DNA from 3 places in the Streptomyces sp. Pv4-95 genome. Region 3 is predicted to be linked to each of the others. Evidence: riboswitches for the same ligand, from Rfam matches in the RefSeq annotation. Region 3 holds a riboswitch; each other region holds the start of a gene.

Evidence for each region. A riboswitch is a leader RNA that binds a small molecule or an ion and turns the genes downstream of it on or off. The one in region 3 is predicted to bind S-adenosylmethionine.
Region 1: it holds a riboswitch for S-adenosylmethionine, as region 3 does, so the genes downstream of both, QOM21_RS35000 (amino acid ABC transporter permease) here and QOM21_RS26600 (aminotransferase class V-fold PLP-dependent enzyme) in region 3, are expected to answer to the same signal.
Region 2: it holds a riboswitch for S-adenosylmethionine, as region 3 does, so the genes downstream of both, thrC (threonine synthase) here and QOM21_RS26600 (aminotransferase class V-fold PLP-dependent enzyme) in region 3, are expected to answer to the same signal.

The regions. Positions count from the first base shown of each region.
Region 1 covers NZ_CP127172.1:7,967,305-7,973,121, reverse strand. Annotated here, with positions in the region: gene QOM21_RS35010 (ABC transporter substrate-binding protein) at 1-476, opposite strand, end outside; gene QOM21_RS35005 (amino acid ABC transporter ATP-binding protein) at 578-1,462, opposite strand; gene QOM21_RS35000 (amino acid ABC transporter permease) at 1,459-2,469, opposite strand; SAM riboswitch class IV at 2,913-3,022, opposite strand; gene QOM21_RS34995 (hypothetical protein) at 3,528-3,638, opposite strand; gene QOM21_RS34990 (MFS transporter) at 4,278-5,600, shown strand; gene QOM21_RS34985 (NAD(P)-dependent alcohol dehydrogenase) at 5,688-5,817, shown strand, end outside.
Region 2 covers NZ_CP127172.1:3,485,573-3,491,389, reverse strand. Annotated here, with positions in the region: gene otsB (trehalose-phosphatase) at 1-233, shown strand, start outside; gene QOM21_RS15235 (trehalose-6-phosphate synthase) at 273-1,754, opposite strand; gene QOM21_RS15230 (glucosyl-3-phosphoglycerate synthase) at 1,802-2,764, opposite strand; SAM riboswitch class I at 2,936-3,096, shown strand; gene thrC (threonine synthase) at 3,114-4,397, shown strand; gene QOM21_RS15220 (MoaD/ThiS family protein) at 4,491-4,769, shown strand; gene QOM21_RS15215 (cold-shock protein) at 5,183-5,386, shown strand; gene groL (chaperonin GroEL) at 5,699-5,817, shown strand, end outside.
Region 3 covers NZ_CP127172.1:6,077,744-6,083,560, reverse strand. Annotated here, with positions in the region: gene QOM21_RS26620 (NYN domain-containing protein) at 1-422, opposite strand, end outside; gene QOM21_RS26615 (hypothetical protein) at 441-680, opposite strand; gene QOM21_RS26610 (rhomboid family intramembrane serine protease) at 876-1,634, shown strand; gene QOM21_RS26605 (Lrp/AsnC family transcriptional regulator) at 1,631-1,912, shown strand; gene QOM21_RS26600 (aminotransferase class V-fold PLP-dependent enzyme) at 1,964-3,343, opposite strand; SAM riboswitch class IV at 3,514-3,631, opposite strand; gene trpD (anthranilate phosphoribosyltransferase) at 3,717-4,781, opposite strand; gene QOM21_RS26590 (cytochrome bc complex cytochrome b subunit) at 4,920-5,817, opposite strand, start outside.

The sequences.
Region 1 (5,817 bases), 1.9 Mb from region 3:
TCCTCGGTGTCGGTGACGTTGGAGACGGCGAGGTCGACCTTGCCGCTGTCGACACCTACGAAGAGGTTCTCCCAGGTGAAGTTCTTCAGCTCCGGCTCAAGGCCGAGCACCGCGGCGACCAGCCGGCCGAAGTCGGGTTCGGAGCCGGTGAGGGTCTTCTGGTCGTCACCCACGTAGGTCAGCGGCGCGGAGCCCGAGGGCAGGGCGCCGACACCGATCACCAGTTTGCCGCTCTTGGCGACGGAGGCGGGCAGCTTGGCGCTGATGGACTTCACCTCGGACACCTTGAGTTCGGTCTCCTTGGCGGCGCCGTTGGAGACCGCGCCGACGGTGACGGTTCCGTCCGCTGCGCTGTCGGGGTGGGTGGACGCGTCGCTGTCGCCCCCGCATCCGGCGAGCCCGGCGGCGAGGGAGGCGGCGGCGGTTCCCGCGGTGAGACCTCGGAGGAGGCGGCTTCGAAGGCTGAGGGGCGACATGGCAGTCCTTATTCGGTGTGCGGTGGGGCGTGATGAAGGTGTGGGGGACGCGGACCCGGCGGGCCGCTGGTTCGGGGGCGGCAGGTGGCCGACGGCCGGGATCAGAGCACCTTGCTCAGGAAATCCCTGGTCCGCTCGTGCTCGGGGTGGTCGAGCACCTCGGACGGCGGCCCCTGCTCGACGATCCGGCCGCCGTCCATGAAGACCACGCGATCGGCCACCTCGCGGGCGAAGCCGATCTCGTGGGTGACGACGACGAGGGTGGTACCGCTGGTGGCCAGATCCTTGATGACGGCCAGCACCTCACCGACGAGTTCGGGGTCGAGTGCCGAGGTGGGTTCGTCGAAGAGGATGACTCCGGGACGCAGGGCCAGTGCGCGGGCGATGGCCACGCGCTGCTGCTGGCCGCCGGACAGCTGCCGTGGATAGGCACCGGCCCTGTCCGCGAGCCCCACCCGACCGAGCAGTTCGCGCGCCAGATCCCTGGCCTCCGGCCTGCTCAGCCTGCCGGACGCGGCCGGGGCCGCGGCCACGTTGTCCAGCACCGTGAGATGCGGAAAGAGATTGAAGTTCTGGAAGACGAAGCCGATGCGGCTGCGCTGCGTCAGGATGGCCCGTTCGCTCAGCTCCTTCAGCCGCTCACCGTGGCGGCGTACACCGATCAGCTCCCCGTTGACGCTGACATGGCCGACCTCGGGCTTCTCCAGGTGGTTGATCACCCGCAGCAGCGTGGACTTGCCGGATCCGGACGGCCCCAGGATCACGGTCACTTCGCCCGGCCGTACGGTCAACTCGACACCGTCGAGGACCTGATGGGCCCCGTACCACTTGTGCACGTCATGCACTTCGACGGTGGCGGGGCCCGTCCCGAGGACCTCGGCTGATCTGGCGGGCCCCACGGTTTTCACGGCCTTCGTGCTCTCGGTCGTCTTGGCGGTCTCGGTGGACGCGCCGGTGCCGGAGGTGTTGGTGGTCTCGGTGCTCATACGGCGGCCTCCCTGCGTAGACGGGCCCTCAGATCGCGCAGACCGGCCCGCAGCTTCTGCAACGGGGTCGGCGGCAGGCTGCGCGTGGCGCCCCGGGCGTAGTACCGCTCGACGTAGAACTGGACGACGGACACCAGGCTCGTGAGGATCAGGTACCAGACGGTGGCCACGAGCAGCAGCGGAACGATGTCCCCGGGGTAGGTGGCACCCATGCTCTGCGCGGAGCCGAACAGGTCGAGCAGCGACACGTAGAACACCAGCGAGGTGCTCTTGATCAGGCCGATCAGCTGGTTGACGTAGTTCGGGGTGATGGAGCGCAGGGCCTGCGGAAAGACGATCTTCGTGAACTGGTAGCCCCTCGGCAGACCGAGCGCGGCCGACGCCTCGTGCTGGCCCTGGTCGACGGAGAGGAGGCCGCCGCGGACGACCTCCGCCGCGTACGCCGCCTCGTTGAGGCTGAGTCCGATGACGGCGACGACCATGTCGGTGGCGAGCCGTGACTCGTCGAAGGTGACGAAGGCGGGGCCGAACGGCACACCGAGGCTGAGGGTCTTGTAGAGGGCGCTGAAGTTGTAGAGGAACAGCAGCACGACGATCAGCGGCACCGAGCGGAGCAGCCAGACGTAGGTCCAGCTGATCGCGCGCAGCACCGGGCTCGCGGAGAGCCGGGCCAACGCGAGCAGAATACCGCCTAGCAGCCCCAACACCGCGCTGTATGCGGCGACTTGGAGGGTGATCCACAGCCCGTCGATGATCGTGGGACGCACGAACCAGTACAGGAACCGGTCCCACTGGTAGAAGGGGTTGGTCACCAGCCCGTGCACGATCTGGGCGACCAGCACCAGCACGATCACCGTGGCGATCCACCGCCCGGGGCGCCGCAGCGGAAGCACCCGCTGCGGCGCCGGCGGCCGAGGCGGTAGGGGTGGCGAGGGCTCGGGACGGGGAGCCGCCTCGATGGGGGGTGCTGAGCCGGAGGACACAGCAGAGCCGACACGTTCACTCATGGAGGACTCCAGCAGGTATGAACACCCCGGCCGCCAGGGTGGCTACGGCGCGATGCAGAGACATGGCTCTGCGCACGCCGTAGCGCCGGGGAAGGAGCGGCACGGGGGCAGGGAAGTGAGGGGCGAAACCAACGCCACGGCCCTCAGGGCGTCAGAACGTCAGAAACGTCCGTCGCAGCAGATGAACCGGATGCCTCCGACGCATCCGATGCGTCCGATGCGTCCGTTCCGTGCGATGCGGGTCGGAACGACGACGTTTCAGCTGCCGTCCACGGACGAGCCGTGGCGGACGGTACGACAGGAAGCCCTACACAGGGCACTGTTGACGCGGAGCAGATCGACCGGACGGTTCACGGACGTCACGACGCGACCGTAGCGCCGCCATGCGGCCGTCTCCGGAGCTGCGTACATCGCCGTCACCATCACCAAGTCCGCCCCGCGGGGCCTCGCGCTTACCGAAAAATCGTCCGGTCCGGTCGTCACCTGGGGCACCCCACCGCGATGCGAGGGTTGCCGGCCAGCCAGCCAGGGCTTGTCGCTGACACTCATGACCGAGATGCGCCGTAAGTTAGACAGGCCGCGGAAGGGATGTCAACGCCGCTGACCGGAGTCTGAGACGGCGGGGCCGACACGGCACCGCGGTCTGCGAACGCGATGTTTCGGTCGTGCGAACAGACCGGCCCGGACGGTGACACACCACGGCCGACGGTGTGAGCATGTGCGGAGATCTGCTGTGAAACCTCAGGCGGGCCCAGCCGGACGAAACCGTCCCAGCCGCGTTCGCCCTGTCGTCCCGCCCGGCAAAAGGAGCATGTGTAGGACCGCCGAGTCCCTCACCACGTAAGCCTGTTGAAGCCGCTCGCCCAGCCTCGGCGTACCCCTCGGCCACGCCGCTGAGGCCCCGCGTCGTCAACTCCGGCTCATCACCGACGTGGAAGCCGAGGAGCAGTGGCCCACCCGGCCGCGACACGCGCCGGAAGTGCGCGAGGACCGAGGCGATCTCCTCGTCGGAGATGTGGATGAGCGAGTACCAGGCGATCAGGCCGGCCTGCGAGCCGTCAGCGAGGTCGAGGTCCGTCGTGGAGCCGTCCGCGAGCCGGAGCCCGACGCGGTCCCGTCCTGGCCACCTCGATCATCCCGGGTGAGAGGTCGATCCCGAACACGTCCACACCCAGGTGAAGCAGGTGGGCCGTGATCCTGCCCGGCCCACATCCCACGTCTGCGACCGGCCCGCCTCCGCGGCTGCGCACCAGGTCGGCGAAGTGCGCCAGGGCCGTCCGCTGAGCGGGCGTCGCCTCCAGAAGATTGCGCACCTGAACGGCACAGCTCGCTGCGACGGTGCGTAGGACGTCCGTGTGTCTTCCAACCAGCGGTCAGGGCTCCGTTCGATTCCCACGGCCGCAGGCTACCGACCAGCCCACCTGAGATGGCCGCCCAAACGGCCCCCTGGACGCTGAGCCGGCCGCTGCGGCGCCGGAGCCACCTCCCCCACTTCAGGCCACGTTTTCAGTGATTCTCGCAAGCAAGATTTCACACATTTAATGAGATGTAAACGCTTGCGGCACCGTAACTTCATGGCTACTGTCCACGGCAATCCACCAGGAAATGAGGAGCGAGCCCTTGCGCGCAGTCGTCGCCAACGGCCCTGGTCGGCCCCCTGCCGTCGAGCGACTCACGGGGCTCGCGGCGCTCGGCCTCGGCCCAGGTATCCGCGACATCCCCACGCAGGACGACTTCACCGAGACCGGAGCCCCCTTCACGGGCACCGGCCGAAGGACGCACACCACGCCGGCAGGAGTGACACAGCCATGAGCACACGCACAGAAACCTCGTACCGGCGCCATCCGATCGACCGGATCGGCATCCCCAAACCGCTCGTCTGGGGCTACGTCGGCCTGCTGTTCTTCATGATCGGTGATGGCGTCGAGACGAGCTATCTGTCGAAGTTCTTCGGGACCGACCTCGGGTTCTCGGAGACCGGCGCGGGCGCGATCATCACCGTCTACGGCGTCACGGCGGCCATCGCCTCGTTCCTGGGCGCCGGCCTGCTGTCCGATCGATGGGGCCCGCGGCGGGTGATGGCGATCGGCGCCGGGATCTGGGTGGTCTTCCACGTCCTGATGCTGACGGTGGCCATCCCGGCCGAGAGCTACGACCTCGTCATGATCACCTATGGTGTGCGCGGCTTCGGCTACCCGATGTTCGCCTACGGCTTTCTGTCCTGGATCATGGCGGTGGCCCCCAAGGACCACCAGAGCAAGGCCGTCGGCTGGTTCTGGTTCGCCTACAGCTCCGGCTATCCCATCATCGGCTCCTTCCTGTTCGCCGCGGCCATGCCGATGATCGGCTTCTACCCGACGCTGTGGCTCTCGTTGGCGATGGTCGCCGCAGGTTCCCTGATCGTCCTGCTCCTGCTGCGCGAGCGCACCGGCCTCACGGGGCTGGCGCCGGGCCGCGATGCCCGTACGGAGCTGCTGGGCACCTTCAAGATCCTCTTCGAGAAGCCGAAGCTCGGGGTCAGCTTGATCATCCGGCTGATCAACACCACGCCCTCCTTCGGCATGTGGGTCTTCATGCCGTTCTTCGTCAGGGATCTGGGGTTCAGCGACGGGGAGTGGAACACCCTGCTCGTGATCATGATGGTCACGAACCTGGGTGCCCTCCTGGTCTTCGGTGTGCTCGGTGACAACTGGAGCGGCCGCAAGACCTGCGCTCTGTTCGGCGGTGTGCTCGGGGCCCTCGGGTGCCTGCTGTGCTACTACCTTCCCGCGGCGGCCGGCTACGACTTCCCCGTGGCCGCCCTCGCGGTCGCCGTCTACGGAGCCGGCCTTGCGGGCTACGTTCCCCTGCCCGCGATGATGATCACTCAGGCACCGGACCGCAGAGGCCAGGTGATGGGCGTCTACACGCTGGGCGCCGGTCTGAGCGTCGCTGTCGGCCCGCTCATCGGGACCGTCTCCTACAGCACGTTCGGATTCCAGGGCCTCATGTGGATCTACGCGGGACTGCTCCTCGTCAACGCGGTGCTCTGCCTGTACGTCACCTCGCCCGGCGACGGCATGCGCCCCGAAGCCCACACCGTCACCGAGGGAAGCCGGTCAGAGGAACCGGTCCCGGGGACCCTCGCCTGACAGTCCTCCTCGCCCCTCCCCCGCACGCACCCGGCTGCCGATGGTGGACACACCTCCAGCCCGCTCCTGAAAGGTCGCACCCCCGCAATGTTCCAGACACCCGCCACCATGCGCGCCGCCGTACTCCAGGGCCCCGAACAGCTCGTCATCGAGGAACGCCCGGCCCCCTCCCCCGGGCCGCGCCAGGTCCTCGTCCGGGTCGACGCGGTCGGCACCT
Region 2 (5,817 bases), 2.6 Mb from region 3:
GGGTCCGCGAGACGGGTGCGAAGACCGTCCTGTACGCCGGTGACGACCTCGGCGACCTGGCCGCCTTCGCCGCGGTGGAGAAGCTGCGCGCCGAGGGCCTCACGGGCGTGCTGGTGTGCAGCGGCAACAACGAGGTCACCGAGCTGGCCGAGCGCGCCGACCTGGTCGTCGACGGCCCGGCCGGCGTCGTCGGGCTGCTCGACGCGCTGGCGGGCCGGCTGGCCGCCGGCTGAGCGCGCGGGCGCACCCGTCGCGGCAGAGCCCCGCACGCCCTACGCCTGGAGCGCCCGCAGCTGGTCGAGGAACCACTTGGCCGGCGGCAGCGCCGTGGCCGCCGCGGCGAGCCGCCGGGTGCGCTCGGCCCGCTCCTCGCCGTCCATCGACAGCGCCGTGTGCAGCGCCTCGGCGGTGGCGTTGACGTCGTACGGATTGACGCTCAGCGCGTCCTCGCCCAGCTCGGCATGGGCGCCCGCCTCCCGCGACAGCACCAGGACACAGCCCTCGTCGGAGACCACCGGGATCTCCTTGGCGACCAGGTTCATGCCGTCCCGGATCGGGTTGACCAGGGCGACGTCCGCCAGCCGGTAGGCGGCGAGCGAACGCGCGAAGTCGTCCTTGACGTGCAGTACGACCGGCTGCCAGTCCGCCGTGCCGAACTCGTCGTTGATCTCCTCCGCCAGCCGGCCCACCTGGTCGGTGTAGTCGCGGTAGACGGCCAGATCCTGGCGCGAGGGATACGCGAAGGCGATGTGCACGACCCGCTCGCGCCACTCGGGGCGGTCGGTCAGCAGCCGGCGGAAGGCGAGCAGCCCGCGCACGATGTTCTTGGACAGCTCCGTGCGGTCGACCCGGACGATTGTCCTGCGCTCCACCCCGCCGATCTGCCCCCGCAGCGCCGACAGTCGTTCCTCCACGTCGGGGCGGTGCGCCCGCTCGCGCAGGAACTCGGCGTCCGCGCCGAGGCCGTACACGCCGATCGACGTCTTGTGCGGCTTGCCTCCCGCGAGGGCCGTCAGGAGGTACGGCGCCTCGTCGCCGGGGTGGCGCACCTCGCAGTCCGCGCCGAGCGCCGTCCCGCAGCAGCCGATGAAGGCCCGCGCCCACCGCTCGGTCAGGAAGTTCGCGTGGTCCGCGCCGAGGATGCCCGCGGCCAGCTGCCGCTGGATGTCGTCGGGCAGCATCGCGAAGTACTCCGCCGGTGCCCACGGCGTGTGCGAGAAGTGGCCGATGCGCAGGTCGGGGCGGCGGTCGCGGAGCAGGCCGGGCACCAGCGCCAGGTGGTAGTCCTGGACCAGGACCGCCGCGCCGGGCGCCGCCTGCTCGGCCAGCGCGTCGGCGAAGGCGGCGTTGTAGTCCACGTAGGAAGCCCACTGCGCCCGGAAGTCCGAATCGAATGCCGGTTCGATCGGCGTCTGGTAGAGCATGTGGTGGACGAACCACAGGACGGAGTTCGCGATGCCGTTGTAGGCGTCGGCGTACACCTCCGCCGGGATGTCCAGCATCCGAACGCGCTGTCCGCCGGTGTCCTCCGCGGACAGCAGCCCGCCGGTGCGCCGCACCGCCTCCCGGTCGCCCTCGCCGAGCGCCGCGCACACCCACACCGCGTCGGTGTCCGGGCCGATGGCCGACAGGCCCGAGACGAGCCCGCCGCCGCCGCGCTTGGCGGTCAGCGCGCCGTCCTCCCCCAGGGAGTAGGAGACCGGGCCGCGATTGGACGCGACGAGAACCTCGGCACCACTGCGCTCGGAGACCATGCCGCGAGACTAACCCGCGACAGATCCGCTCAAACGTACGGAGTCGGTCAGGCCGCCCGCCGCTCGGCGTATTCCGGGATATCGGCCATCGGAGGCCGCTCCTCGGTGTCCACGTCCGTCGTGCGCGGCACGAATCCGTCCTGCCCGCGGTCGAACTGGGTCAGCCGAGGCCGGATCAAGTGGCCGCGGGTGAGGCGCAGTTGAGCGGTGCGGTAGATCGCCGCGGCCATCCTCCCGAGGGCCTGGCCGTCCTGGTGGCGGTGCTTGCGCACGCCCACGTCGACCTGCGCCAGGGCGTCCAGGCCGACGGTGTGCAGCGCGTCGACGAGCAGGCCCAGCTCGACGCCGTAGCCGACCGGGAACGGCAGCCGCTCCAGCAGCGACCGTCGGGCGGCGTACTCGCCGCCCAGGGGCTGGACGAAGCCGGCCAGCTGCGGCCAGTGCAGGTTCAGCAGCGGGCGGGCCACCAGCTCGGTGACCCGGCCGCCCTGGCCGGCGCCCGAGCCGTCCACGCCGGTCTCCAGCGGCCGGTCGTACATCGCCTTCACGAACTGGATGTCCGGATCCGTCAGCAGCGGGCCGACGATCCCGGAGACGAACGACGGCGAGAACTCGCGCAGGTCGGCGTCGACGAAGCAGACGATGTCGCCGCTGGTGGCGAGCAGTGAGCGCCACAGCACCTCGCCCTTGCCGGGCAGCGCGGGCAGCCGCGGCAGGACGCTGTCGCGGTGCACCACCCTCGCCCCGGCCGCCGCCGCGACCTCGGCGGTGCGGTCGGTGGAGCCGGAGTCGAGCACCACCAGTTCGTCGACCAGCGCCGCCGCCTCGGTCATCAGCTCGCCGCGGATCGCCGCGACGATCGCGCCGACCGTCGCCTCCTCGTCGAGTGCGGGCAGCACCACGCTGACCGTCCGGCCCGTCTGCCGCTTGGCCTCCAGGAGCCGGCCGAGCGGCCGGTCGGCAGCGGACCAGGAGCGGCCGCTCAGCCAGCGCTCCACTTCTTCCAGCACGTCTACGATCTCCTCGGTGGCCGTCGAACGACGACCGTGTGATCCATCTCGCGGTTCGGACGACTATCTCAACCCTCACTGCCTTCGGTTACAGTCTTGAACAACGCGGATCACCGTCCTATGTCGGGGGTCCCGCAGAACAAACGCCTGGGTTTCGGCCCAGCGCCATACCGCTCATCCAGAGGGGCAGAGGGAAACGGCCCGTTGAAGCCCCGGCAACCCTCCAGCCGGTCTTGCCGCCAGGACGCTGATGTCCCGCGCGCGTGAGGCTCCCGGCTAGGGAAGGTGCCAAATCCGTCTCGTGGCGAGATGCGCCGCGAGGAAGATGAGGAGAAAGGGCCTCGCCTCCATGGCTGTGCAAGTCACCGAAAACACTCCCTCCGTCGCTCTCGGTCCCGCCGCCGCGCTCTCCTGCCGCGAGTGCGGACAGCGCTTCGACCTCGGCCCGATCTTCGCCTGCCAGGAATGTTTCGGGCCGCTCGAAGTCGCGTACGACCTGCCGAGCGGCGACCCTGAGGCCCTGCGGAAGCAGATCGAGGCCGGCCCCGACAACATCTGGCGCTACGCGCCGCTGCTGCCCGTCCCCGCCGACGTCGCGGACAAGCCGAACCTGAACCCGGGGTTCACCAAGCTGGTCAAGGCCGACAACCTCGCCCGTGAGCTGGGCGTCACCGGCGGTCTGTACGTCAAGGACGACTCCGGCAACCCCACGCACTCCTTCAAGGACCGTGTCGTGGCGATCGCCGTCGAGGCGGCCCGCGCCTTCGGCTTCACCACCCTGTCCTGCTCCTCCACCGGCAACCTCGCCGGTGCGGTCGGTGCCGCGGCGGCCCGTGCGGGCTTCCGCTCCTGCGTGTTCATCCCGCACGACCTGGAGGCCGGCAAGGTCGTCATGGCCGCGGTCTACGGCGGCGACCTGGTCGGCATCGAGGGCAACTACGACGACGTCAACCGCTTCTGCTCGGAACTCATCGGCGACCCGCTGGGTGAGGGCTGGGGCTTCGTCAACGTCAACCTCCGCCCCTACTACGGCGAGGGCTCCAAGACGCTGGCGTACGAGATCTGCGAGCAGCTGGGCTGGCAGCTGCCGGACCAGATCGTCATCCCGATCGCCTCGGGCTCGCAGCTGACGAAGATCGACAAGGGCCTCAAGGAGCTCATCGCGCTCGGCCTCGTCGAGGACAAGCCGTACAAGATCTTCGGCGCGCAGGCCGAGGGCTGCTCGCCCGTCTCGACGGCCTTCAAGGCCGGCCACGACGTGGTGCGGCCGCAGAAGCCGAAGACCATCGCCAAGTCGCTGGCCATCGGCAACCCGGCCGACGGGCCGTACGTGCTCGACATCGCGCGCCGTACCGGTGGTGCGGTGGAGGATGTCAACGACGAGCAGGTCGTGGACGCGATCAAGCTGCTGGCCCGGACGGAAGGGATCTTCGCGGAGACCGCGGGCGGTGTGACCGTCGGCGTGACCAAGAAGCTCATCGACAGCGGTCTGCTCGACCCGTCCCTGTCCACGGTCGTCCTGAACACCGGCGACGGCCTCAAGACGCTTGACGCCGTCGCCCCCACCACGGGGCCCTCGGCGACCATCCGCCCGAGCCTGGACGCGTTCCGCGCGGCCGGCCTGGCCGGCTGACCCGCCGCATGCAGCCCTACGGCCGCCGAGCGCAGCCGTAGGCAGTCGCACAGCCCCGAACTTGTACTCCGAAGTCGCTGGAAGGCAGAACCCATGAGCGTCAACGTCCGCATCCCCACCATTCTTCGCACCTACACCGACGGCAAGGCCGAGGTCGCGGCAGACGGCGCGACCCTCTCCGAGGTGATTGCCGACCTGGAGAAGAACCACCAGGGCATCGCGGCCCGGGTGCTGGACGACGCGGGCAAGCTGCGCCGCTTCGTGAACGTCTATGTCAACGACGACGACGTGCGTTTCGAGCAGGGCCTGGAGACGCCGACGCCGGACGGTGCGGGTGTCTCGATCATTCCGGCAGTGGCCGGCGGGTGCTAATTCGCGCCATCTCGCCTCTCGCTTGACTGGAATTGCCCCGTCCGCCGAAAAGCGGACGGGGCAATTCCGTTCTGTGAATGGGGATACCATGGCGAAGATCCCTCTCCGCGCGCGTGCCGAACGCATATGAGACCGCGGCGAGTTGTGCCCAAAGTGTGTGCGGCATTTGTCGCCCAGGTGCGTTATGCCCGGCCCGGCTTGCCCAGGGAAAGCGGTGTTTCACCGCATATTGCCGATTCTCCGGCGCCAGAATTCTCGTCCGATTGACCTGTTGCGCTGGGCAGTGGTGCAGATACATTCAGCGGCGGTCGACGCGTTCCGGCGCACACCCCGCGGGCCTTTCGGGGGGTGAGGTCTGACCCGGGTCCGCGGAGTGCGGTCCTGTGCAAGGGCCAGTAATAGGGGAGTTAGGCATGGCTCAGGGCACCGTCAAGTGGTTCAACGCGGAGAAGGGGTACGGCTTCATCGCGGTCGACGGTGGTGCGGATGTTTTCGTCCACTACAGCGCGATTCAGATGGACGGCTACCGCACCCTTGAGGAGGGTCAGCGGGTCGAGTTCGAGATCTCGCAGGGCCAGAAGGGGCCGCAGGCGGACATGGTCCGGGTGGCCGGCTGAAGCGCCGACCGACTGCAGCGTGATGAGGGTCCGCATCCCTGAGGGGGTGCGGACCCTCTGCTGTGCGTCCGGTGCGTGCGGCATGCGTTCGGCGTGCGTCCGGAGGGTGGGCCATCTCGGGAGGCGCTTGCACTCGCACCCCCCGAGTGCTAATCATTGCGTTAGCACTCTCCGAGTGAGAGTGACAGTTAAGGACCGACTCGGTGAGGTCGGCAGGCCGGTGGGGCAAGGAACCACAGGCTCGCAGACCGTCCGTCGCGGGCGCCAGCGCGGTCCGGAGCAATCCACCCCTGTCCGGGAGGACCACTTCACATGGCCAAGATCATCGCGTTCGACGAGGAGGCACGGCGCGGTCTCGAGCGCGGGATGAACCAGCTCGCCGACGCCGTCAAGGTCACCCTCGGCCCCAAGGGCCGCAACGTCGTCCTCGA
Region 3 (5,817 bases):
TCCTCGCCGGCGGCCGCGACGAGCTTGACCCAGCCGTCCGGGCGCAGGACGTACGCCGCCGCCGCGACATCCAGCGGGTCGGCGGCGGCGGGCGGGGTGCCGTGGTCGAGGGCGGCGGCCAGCTCCGGCTGGGCCTCGCGGAGCTTGCCCGCGATGCGTTGCCGGAAGACCGCGTCGCTCTCCAGCGCCGCGGCCATCGCGTTACCGGCGAACTTGGCGCGGCGGGACGGCGTGAAGCGGGCGTACTGACGCAGCGGAGGCGGGAGTTCGGAGACGGTCAGGCCGCCGAACGAGTCCGCGGTGAGCGCCACCACACGGCGCCGGACGCCCTCGGGCAGCGGGCGGTCCAGCACGTCGTCGGCCGCACCCTCGGATGCGGCGGCACGCTCCGCCCCCGGCTCCCCTTCTGGACGCTCCACCACGGCTGCATCGCTCCGATCTCAGGCGCTCGCGCCCGGCCGGTCCACCAGCTCGATCTGGTCGACCGCGTTGCACCAGCGGCAGCGCACGGACTCGATGTTCTCACTCAGAACCTCGCGCTCCTCCACCTTCGGCTCCCCGGCCAGGTCGAGGTGGAGGTACTCCACCACCTTGGACTGACGGGTCACATCGAAACGCGTGAGGTTGCCGCACAGCGTGCAGCGCCACCGGGTCTCGGCCGTCGGCAGGGGAACAGCCATCGTGTCGTCCTCTTTCGTGCTCGTCGTGCTCGTGCAGTTGTGCGGTTTCACGCGGTGCGCCGTCGGACTGCGGAAGTACGCAAAGTACTGCCTGTAACCCTACGGCCTGACGGGGGGCCGGTGCGGGTCCGCCCAGGAGCCGGGACGCGGCGAGGCACTCTGTCCCGATTGCCCGCATTGCGCCATGATCACTTCATGACGGCGCCGTCCCTGTTCCCCGGAGTCCCCCGGCCCCCGCACCCGGCCCGGTCCCTCGCCGTGGTGTTCTCGCGGGTGACGAACGTGCTGATCGGCCTGTGCTGCACGGTCTTCGTGATCGGCCCGGCCTCCGGCCTCAACCACGTGTACGGCACGGGCGACGCCCTGCTGCAGGCCCAGACCGCTTACTTCGAGCGCTGGGGCGTGATCCCCGTCGACCTGTGGAGCGGCTCGGTCGCCGCGCTCGCCACCCCGCTCAGCGCGCTGTTCGTCCACGGCAGCTGGCTGCACCTGCTGGGCAACATGCTGTTCCTGTACGTCTTCGGCGGCATGACCGAGGCGCGGATGGGCCGGCTGCCGTTCGCCCTCTTCTACATCGCCACCGGCTATCTGGCGCTGCTCGGCTACGCGGCCGCCCACGCGGCCTCCCCCCAGACCCTCGTGGGCGCGTCCGGCTCGATCTCCGGTGTCCTCGGCGCCTTTCTGTACCTCTTCCCCAAGGCCCGGGTGACCAGCCTCTTCCCGTTCCTGTTCTTCCTGCCGCTGCGCTTCCCCGCCTGGATCGTGCTGCTGTTCTGGTTCGGCCTGCAGTGGCAGGCGGCGCGGCACGATCCGGGCGGCCCGGGGGTCGCCTACCTCGCCCATGTGGTGGGGTTCGCGCTCGGGTTCCTGTACGCATGGGTGCGCTACGGGAGAGATAGTGTGGAGGCCACCCGGGGGAACGAACCGGCGACCGAGGGAGAGAGCCAGCCGTGATCACGTCGATCGTGCTCATCAAGACCAGCGTGGACCAGATCCCGGAGATCGCCGAGAAGATCGCCGCGCTGGAGGGTGTCAGCGAGGTCTACTCCGTCACCGGTGCGCACGACCTGATCGCGATGGTGCGGGTGGCCGCCCACGACGACCTCGCCGATGTCATCCCCGGCCGGATCAGCAAGGTGCCCGGCGTCGCCTCCACCGAGACGCACATCGCCTTTCGCACCTACTCCCAGCACGACCTCGAAGCGGCCTTCGCCATCGGCCTGGACGCCTAGCAGGCGTCCGGAGGCCGGCGGCGAGGACCGCCCGGTCCCGGGGCACCAGCGTCAGGCCGAGGTGTCGGGCACGCAACGCCCGTCCTCGGTGCGGTAGTTCCAGCGCGCACCGTCCGCCACCAGTTCCTTGACGGCCCGCACGAACCGCTCGACATGCTCGTCGGGCGTCCCCGCGCCGAAGCTGACCCGGATGGCGTTCAGCGACCGCTCCCCCGGCGCCGCCTCCGGCGCACCGCACTCGCCCGGCTCCTGCGGCTCACTGCCCAGCAGGGTCCGCACCAGCGGGTGGGCGCAGAACAGGCCGTCGCGGACGCCGATGCCGTACTCGGCCGACAGCGCCGCCGCGAAGTGCGAGCTGTTCCAGCCCTCGATGACGAACGACAGCACGCCCACCCGCGGGGCGTCGTCCCCGAAGAGCGAGAGCACCTTCACCTCGGGCACCTCGGCCAGGCCCTCGCGGAGGCGGGCGATCAGCGCCTGCTCGCGGGCGACCAGGCTGTCGAAGCCGGCCTCGGTCAGCGCCTGGCAGGCGGAGGCGATGGAGTAGGCGCCGATGACATTGGGCGAGCCGGCCTCGTGCCGGGCCGCGGTGGTGTGCCATTCGACGTCCACGCCGCCGTCCGCGCGCCGCGAGACCTTGCGGCTGGCGCCACCGCCCGCCAGGTAGGGCTCCGCGGCCTGCAGCCAGTCCGCGCGGCCGGCCAGCACTCCGGCGCCGAACGGGGCGTACAGCTTGTGTCCGGAGAAGGCGACCCAGTCCACGTCCAGGGTGGCGATGTCGACCGGGTGGTGCGGCGCGAGCTGGGCCGCGTCCAGCACGATGCGGGCGCCGTGCGCATGCGCCGCGGCGGCCAGCTCCCGCACCGGCCACAGCTCACCGGTCACGTTGGAGGCACCCGTCACGCACACCAGCGCCGGGCCGGTCCCCGCCGCCCGGCCTGCCAGGGCCTTCTCCAGGGTCTCCACCGCCTGCTGCGGGGTGCGCGGCGCGTTCAGGTACGTCACGGCGGTGTCCGCACGCTGCTCCCACGGCAGCAGCGAGGCGTGGTGCTCGGTCTCGAAGACGAAGACCTCGGTGTCCCGCGGCAGGGCGGCCGCCAGCAGGTTCAGCGAGTCGGTCGTCGAACGGGTGAAGACCACCTGGTCATCGGCGCGGCAGCCGAGGAAGCCGGCGATGGTGGCGCGGCTGTTCTCGAACAGGTCGGTGGACAGCTGCGAGAGGTATCCGGCACCGCGGTGCACGCTGCCGTAGTACGGCGCGTAGCCGGCCACGTCGTCCCAGACCCGCTGCAGGGTCGGTGCGCTGGCGGCGTAGTCGAGCGCGGCGTAGTCGACCTCGCCGCCGGTCACGAGCGGGACGAGGACATCCCGGCCCAGAACCGGCAGCGGGGCACAGAGCGAACGGTCGGCGGCGACGGCGGAAACAGACATGGCGAACTCCCCTGGGAGATAAGCGAATTCGCTGCGAAACGGCCGTGAGCACAGAAAGCCGCGGCGGCGCAGCGTGAAGAGAAAAGGGTGCGGAAAAGGGGCCGTCGGGCCCTATCGCATTCGCTGAATCACGGAGAGATCTCCCTCGACAACCAGGATCCCTGGCGAGGGATCCGCGCTTGCCACAGACCTCGCTGCCTGCGGCCTGGTCATCACCCGGGGCACCCCGCCACGGAAGGAGGGTTGCCGGACAGCGGGCCGGGGCCTGCATCGCTGTCACTCGTGACCTGCGCAGAATCATGCCACACCGACCGGCGGGCGCAAGACCCGGTCCGAAGGACGGACCGAGTCCTGCGTCACACCACGCGGCCGGTCAGACGTTGCTTGCGGCCACCCAGCGCTCCAGGGCCCGCTTCGCGGCGCCGGAGTCGATCGACCGGGCGGCCTTCTCGATGCCGGCCCGGATCTGCTCCGCCAAGGGCGCGTCGGAGGGCTCCAGGGCCACCAGGGCGGCCGCGGAGTTCAGCAGCACCGCGTCGCGCACCGGCCCGGTCTCGCCCTCCAGCAGCCGGCGGGCCACATCGGCGTTGTACGACGCGTCCGCGCCGCGCAGCGCCTCCACCGGCACCAGGGGGATCCCGACGTCCCTGGGGTCGAAGGACTCCTCGCGCACCGCGCCGTCCCGCACGATCCACACCCGGGAGGTCGCCGTCGTCGTCAGCTCGTCCAGCCCGTCGTCTCCGCGGAAGACCAGCGCGGAGGAACCACGCTCGGCGAGCACCCCGGCGAGGATGGGAGCCATCCGGGCGTCCGCCACACCGGTCGCCTGCGCCCGCACCTTCGCCGGGTTGGTCAGCGGGCCGAGGACGTTGAAGGTCGTACGGATGCCCAGCTCGCGCCGCGCGGGCGCGACATGCCGCAGCGACGGGTGGAACTTCACCGCGAAGCAGAAGGTGATGCCCGCTTCCTGGGCGACCTCGGTGACCCGCTGGGGGGTGAGATCGAGGTTGACCCCGAGCTTCTCCAGCACATCGGACGCGCCGCTGGCGGACGAGGCCGCGCGGTTGCCGTGCTTGACGACCTTCGCGCCGGTGCCGGCCACCACGATCGCGGACATCGTGGAGATGTTGACGGTCTTGGCGCCGTCGCCGCCGGTGCCGACGATGTCGACGCTCGGCCCGGGGACCTCGATCAGCCGGGCGTGCCGGTACATCGTCCGCACCAGCCCGGAGATCTCCGCGACGGTCTCGCCCTTGGCCCGCAGCGCCACCGCGAACCCGGCGATCTGCGCGTCGCTGGCCTCGCCCCGCATGATCCGGTCCATCGCCCACGCGGTGTCGTCCGCGGCGAGGTCACGGCCGTCGAGCAGGGCGTTCAGCACGTCCGGCCAGGTGTGGGCCGCCACGCTGTCGCCGCCTACCGGGGTCACAACGTTCATGGTCCACACTCCTGGATCGTCTCCTGCTTGTGCCGTCAGCCTACCGAGGCCCCGGCAGGCCGGAGGGCCCCGTCCATTCGCCGGACGGGGCCCTCTGGGTGGCGTGCTACCTGCCGTGACTACACGGCGCTGCGGGGATCAGTGGTGGCCGTGGCCACTGGTGATCTCCTTGTACTCCTCGGCCGTGGGCTTCGGAATGACGCTGTCCTCGCCGTAGTACGACTTCGACAGCTTGGCGCGCAGCTTCTGCCCCCGCGACACCTTGCGGGCGACACCGTTCTCGTCGACCTCGGGGCCGAGCTCCACGGGCTTGGGCTGCTCGTGCTGCGTGAGCGTGTGCAGCTGCTCCTGGTCGAGCGGCTCGTGCACCTCGATGAACTCACCGTGCGGCAGGCGCTTGATGACGCCGGACTCGCGTCCGTGCAGCACCTTGTCCTTGTCGCGACGCTGCAGACCCAGGCAGATCCGCTTGGTGGCGATGAAGGCCAGCACCGGAAGGACGAAGAAGCCGATCCGGACGAACCAGGTGAGGGAGTTGAGCGACAGGTGGAAGTGCGTGGCCCAGAGGTCGTTGCCACCACCGATCAGCATCACGAAGTACGCGACCAGCCAGGCGACGCCGAAGCCGGTGCGGGTCGGGACGTTGCGCGGACGGTCCAGGATGTGGTGCTCGCGCTTGTCGCCCGAGACCCAGGACTCCACGAACGGGTAGACCGCGATGGCCACCAGGACCAGCGGGAACACCACGATCGGGATGAGCACACCGAAGTTCACGGTGTGGCCCCAGAAGTTCCACTCCCAGCCCGGCATCACACGCACCAGACCCTCGGCGAAGCCCATGTACCAGTCGGGCTGGGCGCCGGTGGACACCTGGTCCGGCCGGTAGGGGCCGATCGCCCACACCGGGTTGATGCTGGCGATCGCGGAGATCACCGAGATCACACCGAAGACCAGGAAGAAGAAGCCTCCGGCCTTGGCCATGTAGACCGGCAGCAGCGGCATACCGACGACGTTGTTGTTGGTCTTGCCGGCACCC